2 regions of the Burkholderia seminalis genome follow, and region 1 is predicted to be linked to the other one. Evidence: riboswitches for the same ligand, from Rfam matches in the RefSeq annotation. Region 1 holds a riboswitch; the other holds the start of a gene.
What was found. Region 1 has a riboswitch for cobalamin ahead of cobA (uroporphyrinogen-III C-methyltransferase). Riboswitches for the same ligand answer to the same signal wherever they lie in the genome.
Positions count from the first base shown of each region.

Region 2: it holds a riboswitch for cobalamin, as region 1 does, so the genes downstream of both, WJ12_RS12355 (FecCD family ABC transporter permease) here and cobA (uroporphyrinogen-III C-methyltransferase) in region 1, are expected to answer to the same signal.

Region 1 covers NZ_CP013398.1:1,813,417-1,822,779, forward strand. Annotated here, with positions in the region: gene WJ12_RS08185 (cobyrinate a,c-diamide synthase) at 1-1,273, opposite strand, end outside; gene cobO (cob(I)yrinic acid a,c-diamide adenosyltransferase) at 1,276-1,878, opposite strand; gene WJ12_RS08195 (cobalamin biosynthesis protein) at 1,913-2,290, opposite strand; gene cobA (uroporphyrinogen-III C-methyltransferase) at 2,287-3,096, opposite strand; cobalamin riboswitch at 3,207-3,442, opposite strand; cobalamin riboswitch at 3,557-3,822, shown strand; gene cobW (cobalamin biosynthesis protein CobW) at 4,152-5,240, shown strand; gene cobN (cobaltochelatase subunit CobN) at 5,247-9,056, shown strand; gene WJ12_RS08215 (magnesium chelatase ATPase subunit I) at 9,053-9,363, shown strand, end outside.
Region 2 covers NZ_CP013398.1:2,733,532-2,742,894, reverse strand. Annotated here, with positions in the region: gene ilvD (dihydroxy-acid dehydratase) at 1-1,255, opposite strand, end outside; gene WJ12_RS12390 (LysR family transcriptional regulator) at 1,390-2,304, shown strand; gene lgt (prolipoprotein diacylglyceryl transferase) at 2,403-3,293, shown strand; gene WJ12_RS12380 (SIMPL domain-containing protein) at 3,402-4,142, opposite strand; gene WJ12_RS12375 (EVE domain-containing protein) at 4,324-4,785, opposite strand; RNA gene ssrS (6S RNA) at 4,856-5,037, opposite strand; gene WJ12_RS12365 (cell division protein ZapA) at 5,119-5,433, opposite strand; gene WJ12_RS12360 (ATPase) at 5,430-5,780, opposite strand; cobalamin riboswitch at 5,935-6,186, shown strand; gene WJ12_RS12355 (FecCD family ABC transporter permease) at 6,346-7,344, shown strand; gene WJ12_RS12350 (ABC transporter ATP-binding protein) at 7,341-8,156, shown strand; gene cobT (nicotinate-nucleotide--dimethylbenzimidazole phosphoribosyltransferase) at 8,218-9,273, shown strand; gene WJ12_RS12340 (adenosylcobinamide-GDP ribazoletransferase) at 9,263-9,363, shown strand, end outside.

The sequences.
Region 1 (9,363 bases):
CCATCTCCGGATTCGACGGCCAGTACATGTGCATGTACGTCGCGACGATCGCGCCGCAGCGGTAGACGGCTTCGCCGCTGCCCGGCGCGCCGTCGGGGCGCGCGGCGCTCGCGACCGGCACCAGCGGCGTCGCGAACCGCGAATAGTGGAACGTATGGCCGCGCATCGGCCCGTTGCGCGTCTCGAGTTGCTGCATGCCGAGCGCCGCGAACCGGCGCTGCATCGTCGCATGACCCGGCAACACGCCCAGCATCGGCGTCGTCACGCCGTCCACGTCGGTCAGCGATTCGCACAGATACACCATCCCTCCGCATTCCGCGACGATCGGCCGGCCGGCCGCCGCGTGCGTGCGAATCGTCCGCGCGGTCCCGGCATTCGCCGCGAGCGTCGCCGCATGCAATTCCGGATAACCGCCCGGCAGGAACAGCGCGTCGCAATCGTCGGGCACCGGTTCGTCGGCGAGTGGCGAGAAGAACCGCAACGCCGCACCGAGCGCATCCAGCAGCGCGAGGTTCGCCGGATAGATGAACGAGAACGCCGCATCGCGTGCGACGGCGATCCGCTTGCCCGCAAGCACGCGCGGCAGCGGCGCCGCGGCGTCCGGTGCCGCGAACGCGACGGCCGGCGGCAATTCGGCGAGCGCCGTCCGCGCGAGCACGTCGGCCGCGCGCTCGAGCCGCGCGTCGAGATCGTCGATGTCGGCCGGTTGATGCAGGCCGAGATGCCGCTCCGGCAGCGTGATGCCCGCATCGGCCGGCACGTGTCCGAGCCAGCGGAGGTCGCCGGGCAGCGCCTGTTGCAGCAGTTCCGCATGCCGCGCGGAGCCGACGCGGTTTGCCAGCACGCCGTGAAACGGCAGTGTCGGCCTGAACCGGGCGAGCCCGAACGCGATCGCCGCGAATGTCTGCGCCATCGCCTTCGCCGAAATCACCGCGACGACCGGGACGCCGAACGCGGCCGCGAGATCGGCGCTGCTCGGCGTGCCGTCGAACAGCCCCATCACGCCTTCGATCAGGATCAGATCCGCGTCGCGCGCGGCATCGGCGAGCAGCGCGCGGCAGCCGGTTTCGCCGACCATCCCGAGATCGAGCGCATGCACGGGCGCGCCGCTCGCGCGCTCGAGCAGCATCGGATCGAGAAAGTCGGGCCCGGTCTTGAACACGCGTACGCGGCGGCCGAGCCGGCGGTGCAGCCGTGCAAGACCGGCCGTCACCGACGTCTTGCCCTGGCCCGACGCGGGTGCGCTGACGAACAGCGCGGGGCAGGCCGGCACGCTCAGAACTCCACGCCGCGCTGCGCCTTCACGCCTTGCTCCTTGTACGGGTGCTTGACGAGCCGCATTTCGGTGACGAGGTCGGCCGCGTCGATCAGCGCATCGGGCGCGTGCCGCCCCGTGACGACGACGTGCACCGAAGCGGGACGCGCGACGAGCGTCGCGAGCACTTCGTCGAGCGGCAGGTATTCATACTTCAGCACGGTGTTCAGCTCGTCGAGGATCACCATCCGGTAGTCGCCGCTCTCGATCATCCGGCGCGCCTCGTCCCAGCCCTTGCGCGCGGTCGCGATATCGGCGTCGCGGTTCTGCGTGTTCCACGTATAGCCGTCGCCCATCGTCACGAAATCGCATTCCGCGACCGCGCCGAGAAAGTCGCGCTCGGACGTATGCAGCGCGCCCTTGATGAACTGCACGACACCGAGCCGCATGCCGTGGCCGAGCACGCGCACGGCCATGCCGAACGCGGCCGTGCTCTTGCCCTTGCCGTTGCCGGTATTGACGATCAGCAGGCCCTTTTCCAGGGTGGCGGCGGCCTGCTTCTTCTCGTGGCCGGCGCGGCGGCGTTCGGTCATCCGCTGATGGGATTCGGCATCGGTCTTCATCGGAAATCGTCCTGTCGAAAGCGAAACAAAGGGTTCAGAGCGGGCCGGCGAGGGCAACCGTCACGCCGTCCCGGATGGATTTGGGGCCCAGCAGCCGGCCATGCGGCGCCGCGAGCTGCGCGCAGGGTTCGGCCACGCCCGCCACCCCGAAGCGCGCCAGCGCGGCGTCCGACGGGCCGCTCGCGGCCAGTTCGGGACGGCTCGCCAGCTGCGCCGCGTCGAACGCGACGAGCGGCCAGCCGCGGCGCGCGCACAGCATGCGCAGCGCCCGCGCACACGCCTTGTCGGCGAGCGTCGCGACGAGCGCCGGTTCGGCGGCCGGGTAACGCGCCAGCGCCGCACGGATCGCGGCATCGAGCTGCGCGGCCGTGACGCCCGCGCGAAAACCGATGCCGAGCGCGACGCGCATCATGCGCGGCCGCCGAGCGCCGCACGCACGGCCGGATCGTCGGCAAGCGCCGCGACGCGGCCGATCACGACGATGGCCGGTGAACCGATGCCGGTTGCGCCGACGCGTTCGACGAGCGTGTCGAGCGTCGCGAGGACCTGCCGCTGCTCGGGGCGGGTCGCATGCTCGATCGCCGCGCACGGCGTATCGCCGGGCAGGCCGCCGCCGCGCAGCGCGGCGGTGATCGCGTCGAGCCGGCGGATGCCCATGTAGATCACGATCGTCATGCGCGTGGCCGCGAGCGCGCGCCAGTCGGGCTCGTCGGCGCCCGCGCCGTGGCCCGTGACGAAGATCACGCCCTGCGCGGCGCCGCGCTGCGTGACCGGGATGCCGAGCGCGGCCGGCGCGGCAATGCCTGCGGTGATGCCGTTCACGATCTCGACCGCAAAACCCGCCGCGCCCAGCGCGGCCAGTTCCTCGCCGCCGCGGCCGAACACGAACGGATCGCCGCCCTTGAGCCGCGCGACGCTGCGGCCCGCCCGCAAGTGCGCGAGCATCGCGGCGACGATCGCTTCCTGCGGCGTCGACGCATGGCCGCCGCGCTTGCCGACGTGCTCGACCTGCGCATCGGCGCGTGCATGGCGCAGCACGTCGGGATTCACGAGATCGTCGACGAGCAGCACGTCGGCCGCGCCGATCGCACGCACGGCCTTGAGCGTCAGCAGGTCGGCGTCGCCGGGGCCGGCGCCGATGAGCCACGCGCGGCTCATCGCACGCGGCACGGCACGCACCGTGTCGAAACAGTGGAAAGGAACAGGCGGGCGGCACATCGGCGGCCGGCGGGCAGGCAGTGCATGACGGATCGGACGAAGCCCGCGCGGACGCGGGCGGAATGCGCACCCCATCCGTCCCCCGCGGATCGGGCGTTCGGCGAGCATTGGGCTCGCCCCTTGCGTCGGCCGGTATCCGGGCTGGCCGCTTGCCAGGCCGCAGCCTTCCCGCCCGGTGAAGGGCAGTGGCATCGCGGGCGGCCTGGGCGCGTGCGCGGGGAGCGCGGCGCGCGGGCGGCGTACCGTTGCGGGGACAGCACAGGCCGGGCGGTCGTCCGCCTCCTGTTTCCCGTTTAACTGCATGCACGGAATGCGCATGCGAGCACCGAACGCGGCGCATACGATAGCACAGCGGTTCGCCCGCGCGAACCGGCCACGGCCGGCCTCCGGCACGGTGCGCCGGCGGTGCGCAACGCAGTCCGGCGCCCCGTGCCGCCTTGACGCTCCCGGCCCCGCCGCCTACACTCGCACGCGTTTTGGTGCTCGCGCGTGCCGCTCCGGCGCGCGCAGTTAAACGGGAAACAGGGAGCCTGCCTGCACCGCAGTCGAGCCAACCTGTGCTGCCCCCGCAACGGTAAGCGAACGTGTCGCGCGCGAGCGCGATGCAGCGCCGCTTCGCCGCCTGCCGCGTGCAGGCGGACGACCGCCACTGGATGCCGCGCGCATCCGGGAAGGCGAAGCGGCGTGTTCGCCAGCCCGGATACCGGCCTAAACGTTGGGGTTCAGCGCCGCGGGGAGGCGGCGCATCGTCCACGGCCGCAGCAGGCCCGACGCCCGGGGTGTTCCGCTTCCTCCGCCGATCAGCCCCCCGCGCGAACGCGCCGGGCCGGGACGGCGAACGGCAGGCGGCGCGGGCAGGGCCGGCGGCAGCCGTGTTGGCATTCACGATGTCGACCGTTCGCAAGGAAGCACCATGTCCGATTCGTTGTTCCGCCCGTCGCGCGGTTGTTCGCGCGGATCGCGCGGCGGTCTGCCTGCGCGTCGCCCGATGAATGGCCTCGCCGCCGCCAACGCGACGATCCCGTCCTGATTCCCTCTTCGACACCGGACCTACCATGACCCTACGCAAGCTTCCCGTCACGATCGTCACGGGCTTTCTCGGCAGCGGCAAGACGACGCTGATGCGCCACATCCTGCAGCACGCCGCGGGCCGCCGCATCGCGGTGATCGTCAACGAATTCGGCGAGCTCGGCATCGACGGCGAGATCCTCAAGGGCTGCGGCATCGGCTGCGAGGACGCCGACGGCGCGCAGGGCGAAGCGTCGGGCCAGCTGTACGAACTCGCGAACGGCTGCCTGTGCTGCACCGTGCAGGAAGAGTTCTACCCGGTGATGGAGGCGCTCGTCGAACGGCGCGCGGACATCGACCACGTGCTGATCGAGACATCGGGCCTCGCGCTGCCGAAGCCGCTCGTGCAGGCGTTCAACTGGCCGACGATCCGCAACAGCTTCACGGTCGACGCGGTCGTGACCGTGGTCGACGGGCCGGCCGCCGCGAGCGGCCAGTTCGCGGAAAACCCGCAGGCCGTCGACGCGCAGCGCCGCGCCGATCCGAACCTCGACCACGAATCGCCGCTGCACGAACTGTTCGCCGATCAGCTGTCGTCGGCCGATCTGGTGATCGTGAACAAGGCCGATCTGGTCGGCGACGCGGAATTCGCCCGGATCGAAACCGCGATCCGCGACGAGATTCCGCCGCAGGTGAAGATCGTGCGCGCGACGCGCGGCGAGCTCGATCTCGCGATGCTGCTCGGCCTCGAATCGGCATCGGAAGAAACGATCCACCTGCGTCACGATCATCACGGCTCGGCCGACGACGGTGATCACGATCACCATCACGACGATTTCGACTCGGTGGTCGTGTCCGGCGACGCCGGCACGCGCGAGGCGACGATCGCCGCGCTGCAGCGCGTGGTCGAAGCGCACACGATCTACCGCGCGAAAGGGTTCGCCGCGCTGCCCGGCGCGCCGATGCGGCTCGTGATCCAGGGCGTCGGCCGCCGCTTCGACAGCTATTTCGACCGACGCTGGCAGGACGGCGAAACGCGCGCGAGCCGCTTCGTGCTGATCGGCGAGGATCTCGACGCGGCCGCGCTGCAACGCGCGTTCGACGCCGCGTGCGCGGCCGAGCCGCAACAGGCGTAACGCACGATGCATCTGCTGCGCACCACGCCGGGCGGCTTCGTCGACGATACGCAGGGCGTCGTCCGGATCGACCAGCAGCCGGCCGACATCGTGATCCTGAGTTCGGCCGACACGACGCTGTCGCTGCTCGCGAGCGTCGTGCCGCGGTTGCCGGCCGGGTTCCCGAGCGTGCGGCTCGCGAACGTCACGTTCCTGCGGCAGCCGGCGTCCGTCGATTTCTACGTCGACGACGTGCTGCGTCATGCGAAGACGGTCGTGATCGATCATCTCGGCGGCGAAGCGTACTGGCCGTACGGGATCGAGCAGGCCGTGTCGCTCGCGTCGAAGCGCGGGCAGCAGCTCGCGATGTTCTCGGGCGACCTGCAGGAAGATCCGAACCTCGTCGCGAAGAGCACCGTCACGCCGGCGCTGTGCCGGCTGTGGTGGCGCTATCTGCGCGAGGGCGGCGTGCACAATGCCGACGCGCTGCTGCGCAGCATCGCGTTCCATACGCTCGGTTTCGGCGCCGAACCCGAGCCGCCGCGCCCGCTGCCGGCCGCCGCGCTGTATCACCCGGCGCGCGACCGCGCGAGCGTCGACGACTGGCGGCCGCGCTGGACGCCCGGCGCGCCCGTCGTCGCGATCCTGTTCTATCGCGCGCACTGGCAGGCCGCGAACACGGCCGTGTTCGACGCGCTGGCCGACGCACTGATCGCCGAGGGGCTGAATCCGTTGCCGATCGCGGTGACGTCGCTGAAGGATGCAGTGAGCCGCGAAGTCATCACGCAACTTTGCGACACGCACGGCGTCGCGCTCGTATTGAACACGACCGCGTTCGCGGCCGGCGCGATCGACAGCCCCGAACACGACGTGCTCGCCGGCGACGCACCGGTGCTGCAGGTGATCCTGTCCGGCGGCAACCGCGACGCATGGGTGGCCGACAACCAGGGCCTGCATGCGCGCGACATCGCGATGCATATCGCGCTGCCCGAAGTCGACGGGCGCATCGTCACGCGTGCGGTGAGCTTCAAGGGGCTCGCGTATCGCTGCCCGCATACCGAGGTCGACGTCGTGCGCTATCAGCCGGACGCCGAGCGGATCGCGTTCGTCGCGGCGCTCGCGCGCGGCTGGTGCCGGCTGCGCACGCTCGACAACGCCGACAAGCGCATTGCGCTGATTCTCGCGAACTATCCGCAAAGCGAAGGGCGGATCGGCAACGGCGTGGGGCTCGACACGCCGGCATCCGCGCTGCGCGTGCTCGCGGCGCTGCGCGACGCGGGCTACACGCTGGCCGACCTGCCGCCCGATGGAGACGCGCTGATCGCGCGCCTCACCGAAGGCGTGACCAACGACGCGGCCGTGCATGCATTGCGACCCGCGTTCCAGAGCTTCCCGCTGGCCGACTACATCGCGCGCTTCGCGCGGCTGCCGGCCGCCGTGCGCGACGCGCTGAACCAGCGCTGGGGGCCGCCCGAAGCCGACCCGACGCTGCGCCATGGACGTTTCACGATCGCCGGCTGGCGCGCCGGCAACGTGTTCGTCGGCATCCAGCCGTCGCGTTCGCGCGGCGAGAACGACTACGCGAGCTATCACGATGCGGATCTCGTGCCGCCGCACGCGTATCTCGCGTTCTATTTCTGGCTGCGCGATGCGTATCGCATCGACGCGGTCATCCACCTCGGCAAGCACGGCAACCTCGAATGGCTGCCGGGCAAGAGCGTCGCGCTGTCCGACGCGTGCTGGCCCGACCTGACGCTCGGGCCGTTGCCGCATCTCTATCCGTTCATCGTCAACGATCCGGGCGAGGGCAGCCAGGCGAAGCGCCGCGCGCAGGCCGTGATTATCGATCACTTGATGCCGCCGCTCACGCGCGCGGAAAACTACGGGCCGCTGCAGGATCTCGAGCGGCAGGTCGACGAATACTACGAAGCGCTGATGGTCGACGCGCGGCGCGCGAAGCTGCTGCGCAAGACGATCCTCGCGACGATCGCCGAGCATCGCCTGCACGACGAGCTGAGCGTGTCGCCGCCGCGCGATGCGGGCGACGAGGATGCGCTGCTCACGCGCGTCGACGCGTGGCTGTGCGAACTGAAGGAAGCGCAGATTCGCGACGGGCTGCACGTGTTCGGCGCATCGCCGGCCGCCCGCCAGCGCCGCGACACGCTGCTCGCGCTCGCGCGTTTTCCGGTCGGCGACGGCAAGGGCGCGCGGGCGGGGCTGATCGGCGCGCTGGCGCGCGATCTCGCGCTCGGCGACGACTTCGATCCGCTGTCGGCGGACTGGGCCGCGCCGTGGGTCGGCCCGCGCCCGGCGATCCTGCAGGCGCTCGACGCATCGCCGTGGCGCCACGCGGGCGATACGCGCGAGCGCCTCGAATGGCTCGCGCAACAATGGCTGGACGGGCTGTGCGCGGCCGACTGCGGAAACACGGGTGCCGACGCGACGCCGCCCGGCGAATGGCCCCACACGCTCGCGGTGCTCGGGCGCGTTTGCGCGACGCTGCTGCCCGCGCTCGACGCGTGCGGCGGCGAGGAAATGCGCCAGCTGCTGCGCGGGCTCGACGGCCGTTTCGTGCCGCCGGGGCCGAGCGGTTCGCCGTCGCGCGGCCGCCCCGACGTGCTGCCCACCGGCCGCAACTTCTACTCGGTCGACACGCGCGCGGTGCCGACGCAGGCCGCGTGGTCGCTCGGCCTGAAATCCGCGCAGCAACTGATCGAGCGCCATCTGCAGGATCACGGCGACTATCCGCGCGCGATCGGCCTGTCGGTATGGGGCACGGCGACGATGCGCACGGGCGGCGACGACATCGCGCAGGCATTCGCGCTGCTCGGCGTCCGGCCGAAATGGGCGCACGGCAGCCATCGCGTGACCGACTTCGAGATCCTGCCGATCGAGATCTTCGACCGGCCGCGCATCGACGTGACGCTGCGCGTGTCCGGCTTCTTCCGCGACGCGTTCCCGAACCTGATGCACCTGTTCGACGCGGCCGTGCAGGCCGTCGCCGCGCTCGACGAGCCCGAGGAACTGAACCCGATCCGCGCGCGCGTCGAGCGCGAGCGCGCGAAATGGATCGCGCAAGGGGTGACGCCCGACGAAGCGCGGCGCCGCGCCGGCTGGCGCGTGTTCGGCGCACGGCCGGGCAGCTACGGCGCGGGCCTGCAGGACCTGATCGACCAGCGCCGCTGGCAGACCGACGCCGATCTCGCCGATGCGTATCGCCAGTGGGGCGGCCACGCGTATGCGCAGAACAGTGCCGGCGACGCGGCGGCCGACGTCTTCGGCGAGCGGCTCGCGACGATCGACGTCGTCGTGCAGAACCAGGACAGCCGCGAGCACGACATCCTCGATTCGAACGACTACTACCAGTTCCAGGGCGGGATGACGGCGGCCGTGCGGCACTTGTCCGGGCAGCAGCCGAGCATCTACCACGGCGACCATGCGAACCCGGTCGCGCCGACGATGCGCACGCTGCGCGAGGAAATCGCGCGCGTGATCCGCTCGCGCGTCGTCAACCCGAAATGGCTCGACGGCGTGAAGCGTCACGGCTACAAGGGCGCGGCCGAGATGGCCGCGACCGTCGACTACCTGTACGGTTATGACGCGACCGCGCGCGTGCTGTCCGACCACCAGTACGCGCTCGTCGCCGACGCGTACCTGTTCGACGACGCCACCCGCGCATTTCTCGAACGGCACAACCCGAAGGCGCTGCACGGCATCTGCGAACGCTTCGTCGAGGCGATGCAGCGCGGCCTGTGGCAGCAGCCGGGCGACTATCGCGAGCGGATCGAAGCGGTCTGGCTCGCGAGCGAACAACTTCAGGAAGGGGGGCGGCGATGACCGATCCGACGACGCACCGCGCCCGCGCGGTCTTTCCGTTTGCGGCGCTCGTCGCGCAGGACGCGCTGCAGCAGGCGCTGCTGCTCGCCGCGATCGACCCGTCGCTCGGCGGCGTGCTCGTGAGCGGCCCGCGCGGCACCGCGAAATCGACCGCCGCACGCGGCCTCGCGGAACTGCTGCCGGAAGGGCAGTTCGTCACGCTGCCGCTGTCGGCGAGCGACGAGCAGGTGACGGGCACGCTCGATCTCGCGCATGCGCTGGCCGGAAACGGCGTGCGTTTCCGGCCGGGCCTACTCGCACGCGCGCA
Region 2 (9,363 bases), 920 kb from region 1:
CCATCGCGCTCTGTTCGTCGTCGAACACGCGGGCCGGGCCGGTGATCACCGGGTTCTTCAGGCCGGTGATCTTAGCGACCGCGCCGTCTTCCGCGAGATTGCCCTTCAGGATCGCCAGGTGGCCTTCCTGGTACAGCGCGCGGTCGATCGGGAAGATCACGTCCTGGTCGGCGCGCGGCACGCTCGGCACGTCCTTCAGTTCGTCGGCGATCGTGCGACCGGTGATCGTCATGCAGTCGCCGTGCAGCAGTCCCGCGTCGAGCAGGATCTTCAGCACCTGCGGAATCCCGCCGGCGCGGTGCAGGTCGGTCGCCACATACTTCCCTGACGGCTTCAGGTCGCAGATCACGGGCACGCGCTTGCGGATGCGCTCGAAATCGTCGATCGTCCAGTCGACCTCGGCCGCGTGCGCGATCGCGAGATAGTGCAGCACCGCATTGGTCGAGCCGCCCGTGGCCATGATCACCGACACGGCGTTCTCGATCGCTTCCTTCGTGATGATGTCGCGCGGCTTCAGGTCGCGCTTCACGGCCTCGACGAGCACCCGCGCCGATTCGGCGGCCGAATCGACCTTCTCCTGGTCGGGGTTCGCCATCGTCGACGAATACAGCAGCGACATGCCGAGCGCCTCGAACGACGAGCTCATCGTGTTCGCGGTGTACATGCCGCCGCACGAGCCCGACGTCGGGCACGCGTTCTTCTCGACCCCTTCGAAGTCCTCCTGCGACATCCGGCCCGCGGTGAATTCGCCGACGGCCTCGAACGACGACACGATCGTCAGGTCGCGGCCCTTCCAGTTGCCCGGGCGGATCGTGCCGCCGTACACGTAGATGCCCGGCACGTTCAGGCGCGCGAGCGCGATCATGCCGCCCGGCATGTTCTTGTCGCAGCCGCCGACCACCACCACGCCGTCCATCCATTGGCCCTGCACGCAGGTCTCGATGCAGTCGGCGATCACCTCGCGCGACACGAGCGAGTACTTCATCCCCTCGGTGCCCATCGACATGCCGTCCGAAATCGTCGGCGTGCCGAAGATCTGCGGATTCGCGCCGGACGCCTTCACGGCCTCGACGGCCGCGTCCGACAGGCGCTGCAGGCCGGAATTGCATGGCGTGATCGTCGAATGGCCGTTCGCGATGCCGATCATCGGCTTGTCGAAATCGTCCTTCTGGTAGCCGAGTGCGTAATACATCGAGCGGTTCGGCGAACGGGCCACGCCTTGCGTGATGTGCTTCGAGCGACGGTTGTACGACATGGGGGGCTCCATCGTTGTGTGGGCGTCGCTCGTGAGGGCGCGCCGGTTTGGGTCAATCAAGAATGGAGTTTCCGGATTGGGATGTCCAATATATTATTTGTCGCCTATTAAGTCTTTTTGCGAATGAGTCAAGCATGGCCGATCCGACACCCGACTTGCGCCAGTGGCGTTATTTCGCGACCGTGGCCGACGAACGCCATTTCGGCCGCGCGGCCGAGCGCCTGTCGATGACGCAGCCGCCGCTGTCGCAGGCGATCCGCGCGCTCGAGGACGCGCTGGGCGTCGCGTTGTTCGTGCGCACCAAGCGTTCGGTGGCGCTGACGGCGGTCGGCGCGGCGCTGTTGCCCGACGTGCGCCGGCTGCTGGCATCGGCCGATGCGCTGCCGCCGCTCGCGCGGCGGCTCGCGCGCGGCGAGGCCGGCTCGCTGTCGCTCGCGTTCGTGTCGACCGCGGATTACGGGCTGCTGCCGTCGCTGCTGCGCGCGTTCGGCGCACGCTATCCGCAGGTGCGCCTGCAGCTCGCGGAGGCGACGAGCGACGTGCAGATCGACGAACTCGTCGCCGGGCGCATCGACGCGGGACTCGTCATTCCACCGGTGCCGCCGCGCCACGCAGCCGGCCTGTCGTACCTGCCCGTGGTGCGCGAGCCGCTGGTGGTCGCGATGCCCGCCGCGGCATCCGATGCGGCCGAAGACGTGCCCGTGCACCTCGCCGAAGTGGCCGCGCTGCCGCTCGTGATCTTTCCGCGCCGTTTGGCGCCCGGCTTTTATGACATCATTACGGGCTGCTACGGCGCGGCGGGGGAAACCCCGCGCATCGGCCAGGAGGCGATCCAGATGCAGACGATCGTCAGCCTCGTGTCGGCCGGCATGGGCGTCGCACTGGTGCCGCAATCGCTGCGTAACCTGCGGCGCACCGGTGTGGTCTACCGGCCGCTTGCCGGGCACGCGCCGGTCGTCGAGACCGGCCTCGTGTGGCGCACGGGCGACGTGAGTCCCGTGCTGGCCGGCTTCATCGACGTCGTGCGCGCGCACGGCCCCGCCGCGTGACGTGAACGATGGCGCGCCGGTGCCGTCCAATGCGCGGTGCCGCGTAGTGCTGCGCAGCGCGACTGCCGTACCGCATTCGAAAACTTCTTCGCTAACCCATGATCATTCACCCGAATTTCGACCCCGTTGCGATCCATCTCGGGCCGCTGGCCGTGCGCTGGTATGGCCTCATGTATCTCGTCGGCTTCATCGCGGCGATCGTCGTCGGCCGGATCCGCCTGAAGCTGCCGCATGTCGCCGCGCAGGGCTGGACCGCGAAGGACATCGACGACATGATGTTCTACGGCGTGCTCGGCACCGTGCTCGGCGGCCGGCTCGGTTATGTGTTGTTCTACAAGGCCGATTTCTATTTCTCGCATCCGCTCGACGTGTTCAAGGTGTGGGAGGGCGGCATGTCGTTTCACGGCGGCTTCCTCGGCGTCACGCTCGCGATGATGCTGTTCGCGTGGCAGCGCAAGCGCCCGTGGCTGCAGGTCACCGACTTCGTCGCGCCGATGGTGCCGACGGGGCTCGCGGCCGGGCGCCTCGGCAACTTCATCAACGGCGAGCTGTGGGGCCGCGTGACCGACCCCGCCGCACCGTGGGCGATGCTGTTCCCGGGCGCGATGCGCGACGACGCGGCCTGGCTGCCGAAGCATCCGGCGCTCGTCGAGCAGTGGCATCTCGCCGACGTGTTCATGCAATACCAGATGCTGCCGCGCCATCCTTCGCAGCTCTATGAAATCGCGCTCGAAGGCATCGCGCTGTTCTTCGCGTTGTTTTTCTTCGCGCGCAAGCCGCGGCCGATGGGCGCCGTGTCCGCGCTGTTCCTGATCGGCTACGGCCTCGCCCGTTTCACGGTCGAGTTCGCGCGCGAGCCCGACGACTTCCTCGGCCTGCTTGCACTGGGCCTGTCGATGGGGCAGTGGCTGTCGCTGCCGATGATCCTCGCGGGCGTCGCGCTGATGGCCTGGGCGTATCGCCGCCGTGCGGCGAACGCCGCCGCGTAATGTGAAATCGATGCGCGCGCAACCGTCGCGCGCATCGGCAATCTGCAGGCGCATAAAAAACGCCGGCCCTCGGGCCGGCGTTTTTCGTTTCCGACAACGCGTGGCGCGTTACTTCATCTGCACCGAGCCGTTGACGGTAACCGACACGGTCGCCTTGCCGCCTTCGACCGCGATCGGCGCGCTCATCTTCGCGCTGTCCATCGGCGCCGCGGCCATCGCCATCATGCGCGGGTACGGCTGCACGTTGCGGCCGCTGCCGACGTTCACGTCGCGAATCGTGTAGCTGCTGTAGCCGAATGCCTTCGCGGCTTCGTCCGCGCGTGCGCGGAACGACTTGATCGCCTCGGTCGTGAGCTTCTGCTCGGCCGTGCGCTGCGCTTCAGGCGACAGCGAGAACTCGACGTTCGCGACCTGCATCAGGTTCGACAACTGGCCCGCGAGCTTCGACGCCGCGGCGAAATCGCGCGATTCGAGCGCCACCTCGGTACGGCCGCGCCACGCGGAAATCTTGCCGTCGCGATCGGTGCTCGGATACACGGAGAATGCACCCGTGTGTGCGGTGACGCCCGACACGCCCTTTGCCTGCGACAGCGCCGCGTCGGCGCGCTGGTTCAGCTGCGCCGTCAGGCTGCCCGGATCCTTGGCCTGCTGCTCGTAGAACAGCGTGATGTGGATGATGTCCTGCGGCACGTCGGCGCTGGCTTGCGACGACAGCGACAGCACGCCTGCCGGCTCGGGGAAATGCGGGTTGGCGGTTTGCGCGTGCGCGGCCGGCGACGCGAGCGTCAGCGCGACGGGAACGGCGGCGGCGAGGGCGAGCGACAGCGCGAGAGCGGATTTCTTGGTCATTGTTGGACTCCTTGTGCGAGGGCGCGCACGCGGATCACGCGTGCACGACGCGGGCGTACCGCGCGACGAAATAAACGACGGCCGGCCCGATCGGCCGACAGCGGTTGCTTAGGCTGCGCAAAAGTGCCGCGAGTTCCGTGCCGGCCGCGCGTGCTGACCAGATTTGACCTTTGGCGCGCGCCTACTTCATCAGCTTTTCGGTGATGAAGCGCCATTCGGCGCGCGTCACGGGTGTGATCGACAACCGGTTGCCCCGGGCCAGCACGCGCATGTCGGCGAGTTCGTCGTGCTCGCGCAGTGCGGCAAGCGGCACGAGCGGCGACTTCTTCACGTAGCGCACGTCGACGAGCAGCCAGCGCGGCGCTTCCTGCGTCGATTTCGGGTCGTAGTAGGGGCTTTTCGGATCGAACTGCGTGGGATCGGGGTAGGGTGTCGACGACACTTCGGCGAGGCCCGCGATGCCCGGCTCGGGGCAGCTCGAGTGATAGAACAGCACGCCGTCGCCGATCTTCATCGTGTCGCGCATGAAATTGCGCGCCTGATAATTGCGCACGCCGGTCCACGGCAGCGAGCGCTGCGGAGCGTTGGCGAGATCGTCGATGCTTGCTTCGTCCGGTTCGGACTTCATCAGCCAGTATTGCATGGATCGTGATCGACGCAGAAAGGGCTGCTACAAAAGAAAACGGCACCGGGACTCGCCCGATGCCGTTGGATAGGCCCCCGCCTTGGCCGCTAGGCCGGCATCCTGAACCTGGGGTTCAGAATTGGTCGCAGTTAGCAGCACTTCGGGTACATCAGACAGAGTGACGCGCGCGCCCGTGCTACAAATTTCCGCAACCGTGCACATGGCATTGGTTCAAGGAATATATGACCTTGGCGAACCAGGCAGGGAAGCTGACTGAACTGTGATTCGATGCGCCAATTTGACCACCGTTGACCGCCGAGATCAAGGGGAATCGACGCATCGTTTGAAACGTTACTGCGTCTCGTGCTGTGCGAGCACCGCGCCGAGCTGTTCGTTCATCTGGTGCATTGTACGACGGATTTCCTCCGCCGGAAATGCTTCACCGTGCCGCACGCTCGTTTGCAGCCGCAGCAATTCCGATGCGAGCGACAGCGCCGCCATCACCGCAATGCGATCGGTGCCGCGTACCGAACTGTTCGAGCGGATTTTCGACATTTCGGCGTCGACGCGCGCGACGGCCTCGAGCAGTGCCGCTTCGGTCTCGGCCGAACAGGCGAGACGATAGGCCTGACCGAGAATCGAGACTTCGATCTGCTTGGTGCTCATGCATGTTCTCCGTGGCTGGCCGCGTCATCGCCATCCGGGCGTGCCTGCGCATCCAGCAGGTCGAGCTGGTTGTCGGCTTGCTCCGCGCTTTTCGAGCGCGGCAGCTTTTCGAGAATCGCGTTCAGTTTCACCTGGGCGTCGTCGATCTTTGCCGACAGCGTGTCGCGCTCGGCCGCGAGCGCATTGCGTTCGTCGCGCAGTGCCGCGAGTTCCGCGCGGACCGTGTCCGCTTCCGCGCGCAATTGCGCGACCTGCTCCTCGAGCGCGAGCCGTTCCGCGTGATAGCGCTTGTTCAGCGAAATCAGACGGCCAATATTTTGAGATAAGGTTTCGAGTTCGTTGAGCATTTGCTGCGTCCTCTAAAGACCCAGCATTTTAGCGCGGAATAACGCGCAATCCGACATCTGTAACGTTTCCAGTCGTAACACCCCGGCTTCTTGCCGCGAATCGGTGCTTCCCGTGCGTGTCCGGATGCTTCCTTGACGCTCGCGCGACCGGCTCCTAAACTGGCGCCGCCTCGGTGCTCGCGCGTGGCACGCGCGGTTAAACGGGAAGCAGGGCGTGCGCTCCGGGAGCGTGCCAACCTGCGCTGCCCCCGCAACGGTAAGCGGCCGCGTCCGTCGACGCAGGCCGGCTCGGGCGCGTTTTGCGTGCAGGTGTCGCACGCGGGCGCGGGCCACTGCGCGTGAAACGCGCGGGAAGGCGAGCCGGACCGCCGCCAGCCCGGATACCGGCCGAGACGGGAAGCCCGCACGGGTTTCATGACGCGCGGCCTGCGGGGAGGCGGGGCGCGCAACGCTTCACGGAATGTTCTTCGATGCTGACCCCAATCGTCCGCGCGGCGTCCCCGTCACGTCCGGCCGGCCACCTCGAGCGGATGCGCCGCGCATCATGCGCGCGGCCGTGCACGGCATGAGCGCCGCGCGCGCCGCCGCGATCTGGGCCGCGCTGGCCGCCGTGGTCGCGCTGCTGTTCGTCGCGTCGCTGTCGATCGGCAGCGTGCCGATGTCGCCGTGGCAGGCGCTCGTGTCGCTCGTCCCGCATGGCGGCGACGCGCTGTTCGCCGAGATCGTCCGCACGCTGCGTCTGCCGCGCGCGCTCGCCGGCTTCGCGTGCGGCGCGCTGCTCGCGCTGGCCGGCGCGCTGTTGCAGGTGCTGCTGCGCAACCCGCTTGCGGAACCGTACGTGCTCGGCGTGTCCGGCGGCGCGGCCGGCTTCGCGCTCGTCGCGATGATTGCCGGCGGCGCATGGTGGCTCGTCGACGCGTCGGCATTCGCCGGTTCGCTCGTCTCGGTCGCGCTCGTGCTCGGTCTCGCGCGCCGCGCGTTGTGGCGCGGCGATTCGCGCGACGCGTCGCCGCGCCTGCTGCTCACCGGCGTCGTGATCGCGGCCGGGTGGGGCGCGCTCGTCACGCTGTTGCTGTCGCTCGCTCCCGATGCGCGGCTGCGCGGCATCATCTTCTGGCTCACGGGCGACCTGAACGGCGTGACGGCGCCCTGGTTCGCATGGGGGGCGCTGTTGCTGGCCGCATGCGTCGCGCTGCCGGCCGCGCCGCAACTGAACGTGCTGCTGCGCGGCGACGCGACCGCGCAGGCGCTCGGCGTGCCCGTCGCGCGCCTGCGCGTGCGGATCTATCTCGTCGCGTCGCTGGCGGCCGCGGCCGCGGTGACGACGGCCGGCACGATCGGCTTCGTCGGCCTCGTCGTGCCGCATGCGCTGCGGCTCGCGTTCGGCAACGACCAGCGGATGCTGCTGCCGGCCGCGATGCTCGCGGGCGGCGGCGGCGTGATGGCGGCCGACCTGCTCGCGCGCACCGCGATCGCGCCCGCGCAGTTGCCGGTCGGCGTGATGACCGCGTTGATCGGCGTGCCGGTGTTCCTGTGGATGTTGTTGAGGAGGCCGATGCGATGACGGATGCCGCACTGCGCGCGGGCGGCGGCGAGCTGCGCTGCATGGCCGTCGACCTGACGCTGAAGGCCGGCGCGCGCACGTTGCTCGACGGGTTCACGCAGGCGTTTCGGCCCGGCGAGATCTGGTGCGTCGCGGGGCCGAACGGCGCCGGCAAGACGACGCTGCTCGCGACGCTCGCGGGGTTGCAGCCGCCGGCCGGCGGACAGGTCGAGATCGACGGCCGGCCGCTGGTCGCGTGGCCGCCCGGGCCCCTCGCGCAGCGTCGCGCGCTGATGCCGCAGCAGCTGCACGACGCGTTCAGCGCGACGGTGCTCGACACGGTGCTGCTTCACCGCTATCCGTATCTCGGCGGCTGGGGCTGGGAGCGCGACGGCGATCGCGCGGCCGCGTACGACGCACTCGCGACGTTCGATCTGACCGCACTCGCGTCGCGCGATGTATTGTCGCTGTCGGGCGGCGAGCGGCAGCGGGTCGCGCTGGCCGCGACGCTGTGCCAGGATGCGCCGCTGATGCTGCTCGACGAACCGCTCGCGCATCTCGACCTGCATCACCAGATCGACTGCCTGACCGCGCTGGGCGCATGGCTCGACCGGGGCCCGCGCACGGTGCTGTTTTCGTGCCACGACCTGAATCTCGCGCGGCGTTTCGCGACGCACGCGTTGCTGCTCGACGGCCGCGGCCGCGCGTCGGCCGGCCCCGTGCACGACGTGCTGACGCCCGAACGCGCGAGCGACGCGTTCGGCTATCCGCTCGTGCTGATCCGCGAGAACGGCCGCGATGCGTTGCTGCCGGCATGGCCTGCGCGACCATGACCTTTCCTTTTCCGATTCCTCCGATGCGCGGCGCGTGCCGCGCCAACGACACGGCTTCCCGATGACGACTTCGACCCCCTTCCCGCCCGCGATCGCGCCGCTCGACGACGCGCTGCGCACGCGCCTGCAGCATGTGATCGACCACAAGACCAAGCCGCCGGGCAGCCTCGGCCAGCTCGAGGCGCTCGCGCTGCAGATCGGCCTGATCCAGCATACCGAGCGACCGGTCGTGCAGCGCCCCGTGACGATCGTGTTCGCCGGCGATCACGGGATCGCCGCCGAGGGTGTCAGCCCTTATCCGCAGGCGGTGACCGCGCAGATGGTCGCGAATTTCCTGGCCGGCGGCGCGGCGATCAACGCGTTCTCGGGCGTCGCGCAGAGCGCGCTCGAGATCGTCGATGCGGGCGTCGCGTCGCCGTTGCCGCTGTCGGACCGGCTGGTGTCGCTGCCGGTCGCGCGCGGCACGCGCAACTTCGCGGCGGAGCCGGCGATGTCGCGCGACGAGGCGACGACGGCGCTCTCCGCCGGCGCGGCGCGCGTGCGCCTGCATGCATCGCTCGGCACGAACGTGATCGGCTTCGGCGAGATGGGGATCGCGAACACGTCGTCGGCCGCGTGCCTGATGAGCCGCCTCCTCGACGTGCCGGTCGACGCATGCGTCGGACGCGGCACGGGCCTCGACGACCAGGGGCTCGCGCACAAGCGCGCGGTGCTCGGCCGTGCGCTCGTCAAGCATTCGCATGCGATCGCGCCGCTCGACGTGCTCGCGACGTTCGGCGGTTTCGAGATCGCGATGATGACGGGCGCGTATCTCGCGGCCGCGAGCGAGCGGATGACGATTCTCGTCGACGGCTTCATCGCGACGGCCGCGCTGCTCGTCGCCGAACGCATCGTGCCCGGCGTGCGCGACTACTGCGTGTTCTCGCATACGTCGCACGAGGCCGGCCACCGGCGCATGCTCGAGCATTTCGGCGCGAAGCCGCTGCTCGCGCTCGACCTGCGGCTCGGCGAAGGCACGGGGGCGGCGCTCGCGCTGCCGCTCGTGCGCGCGGCGGCGGCCTTCCTCAGCGAGATGGCGAGCTTCGAGTCGGCCGGCGTCGACAATCGTGACGCCTGATCGCGTGCGCGGCGTGCGGGCCGAACTGCGCTACTTCTTCGTCGCGCTCGGCTATTTCACGCGCGTGCCGGTGCCGCGTTCGATCGGCTA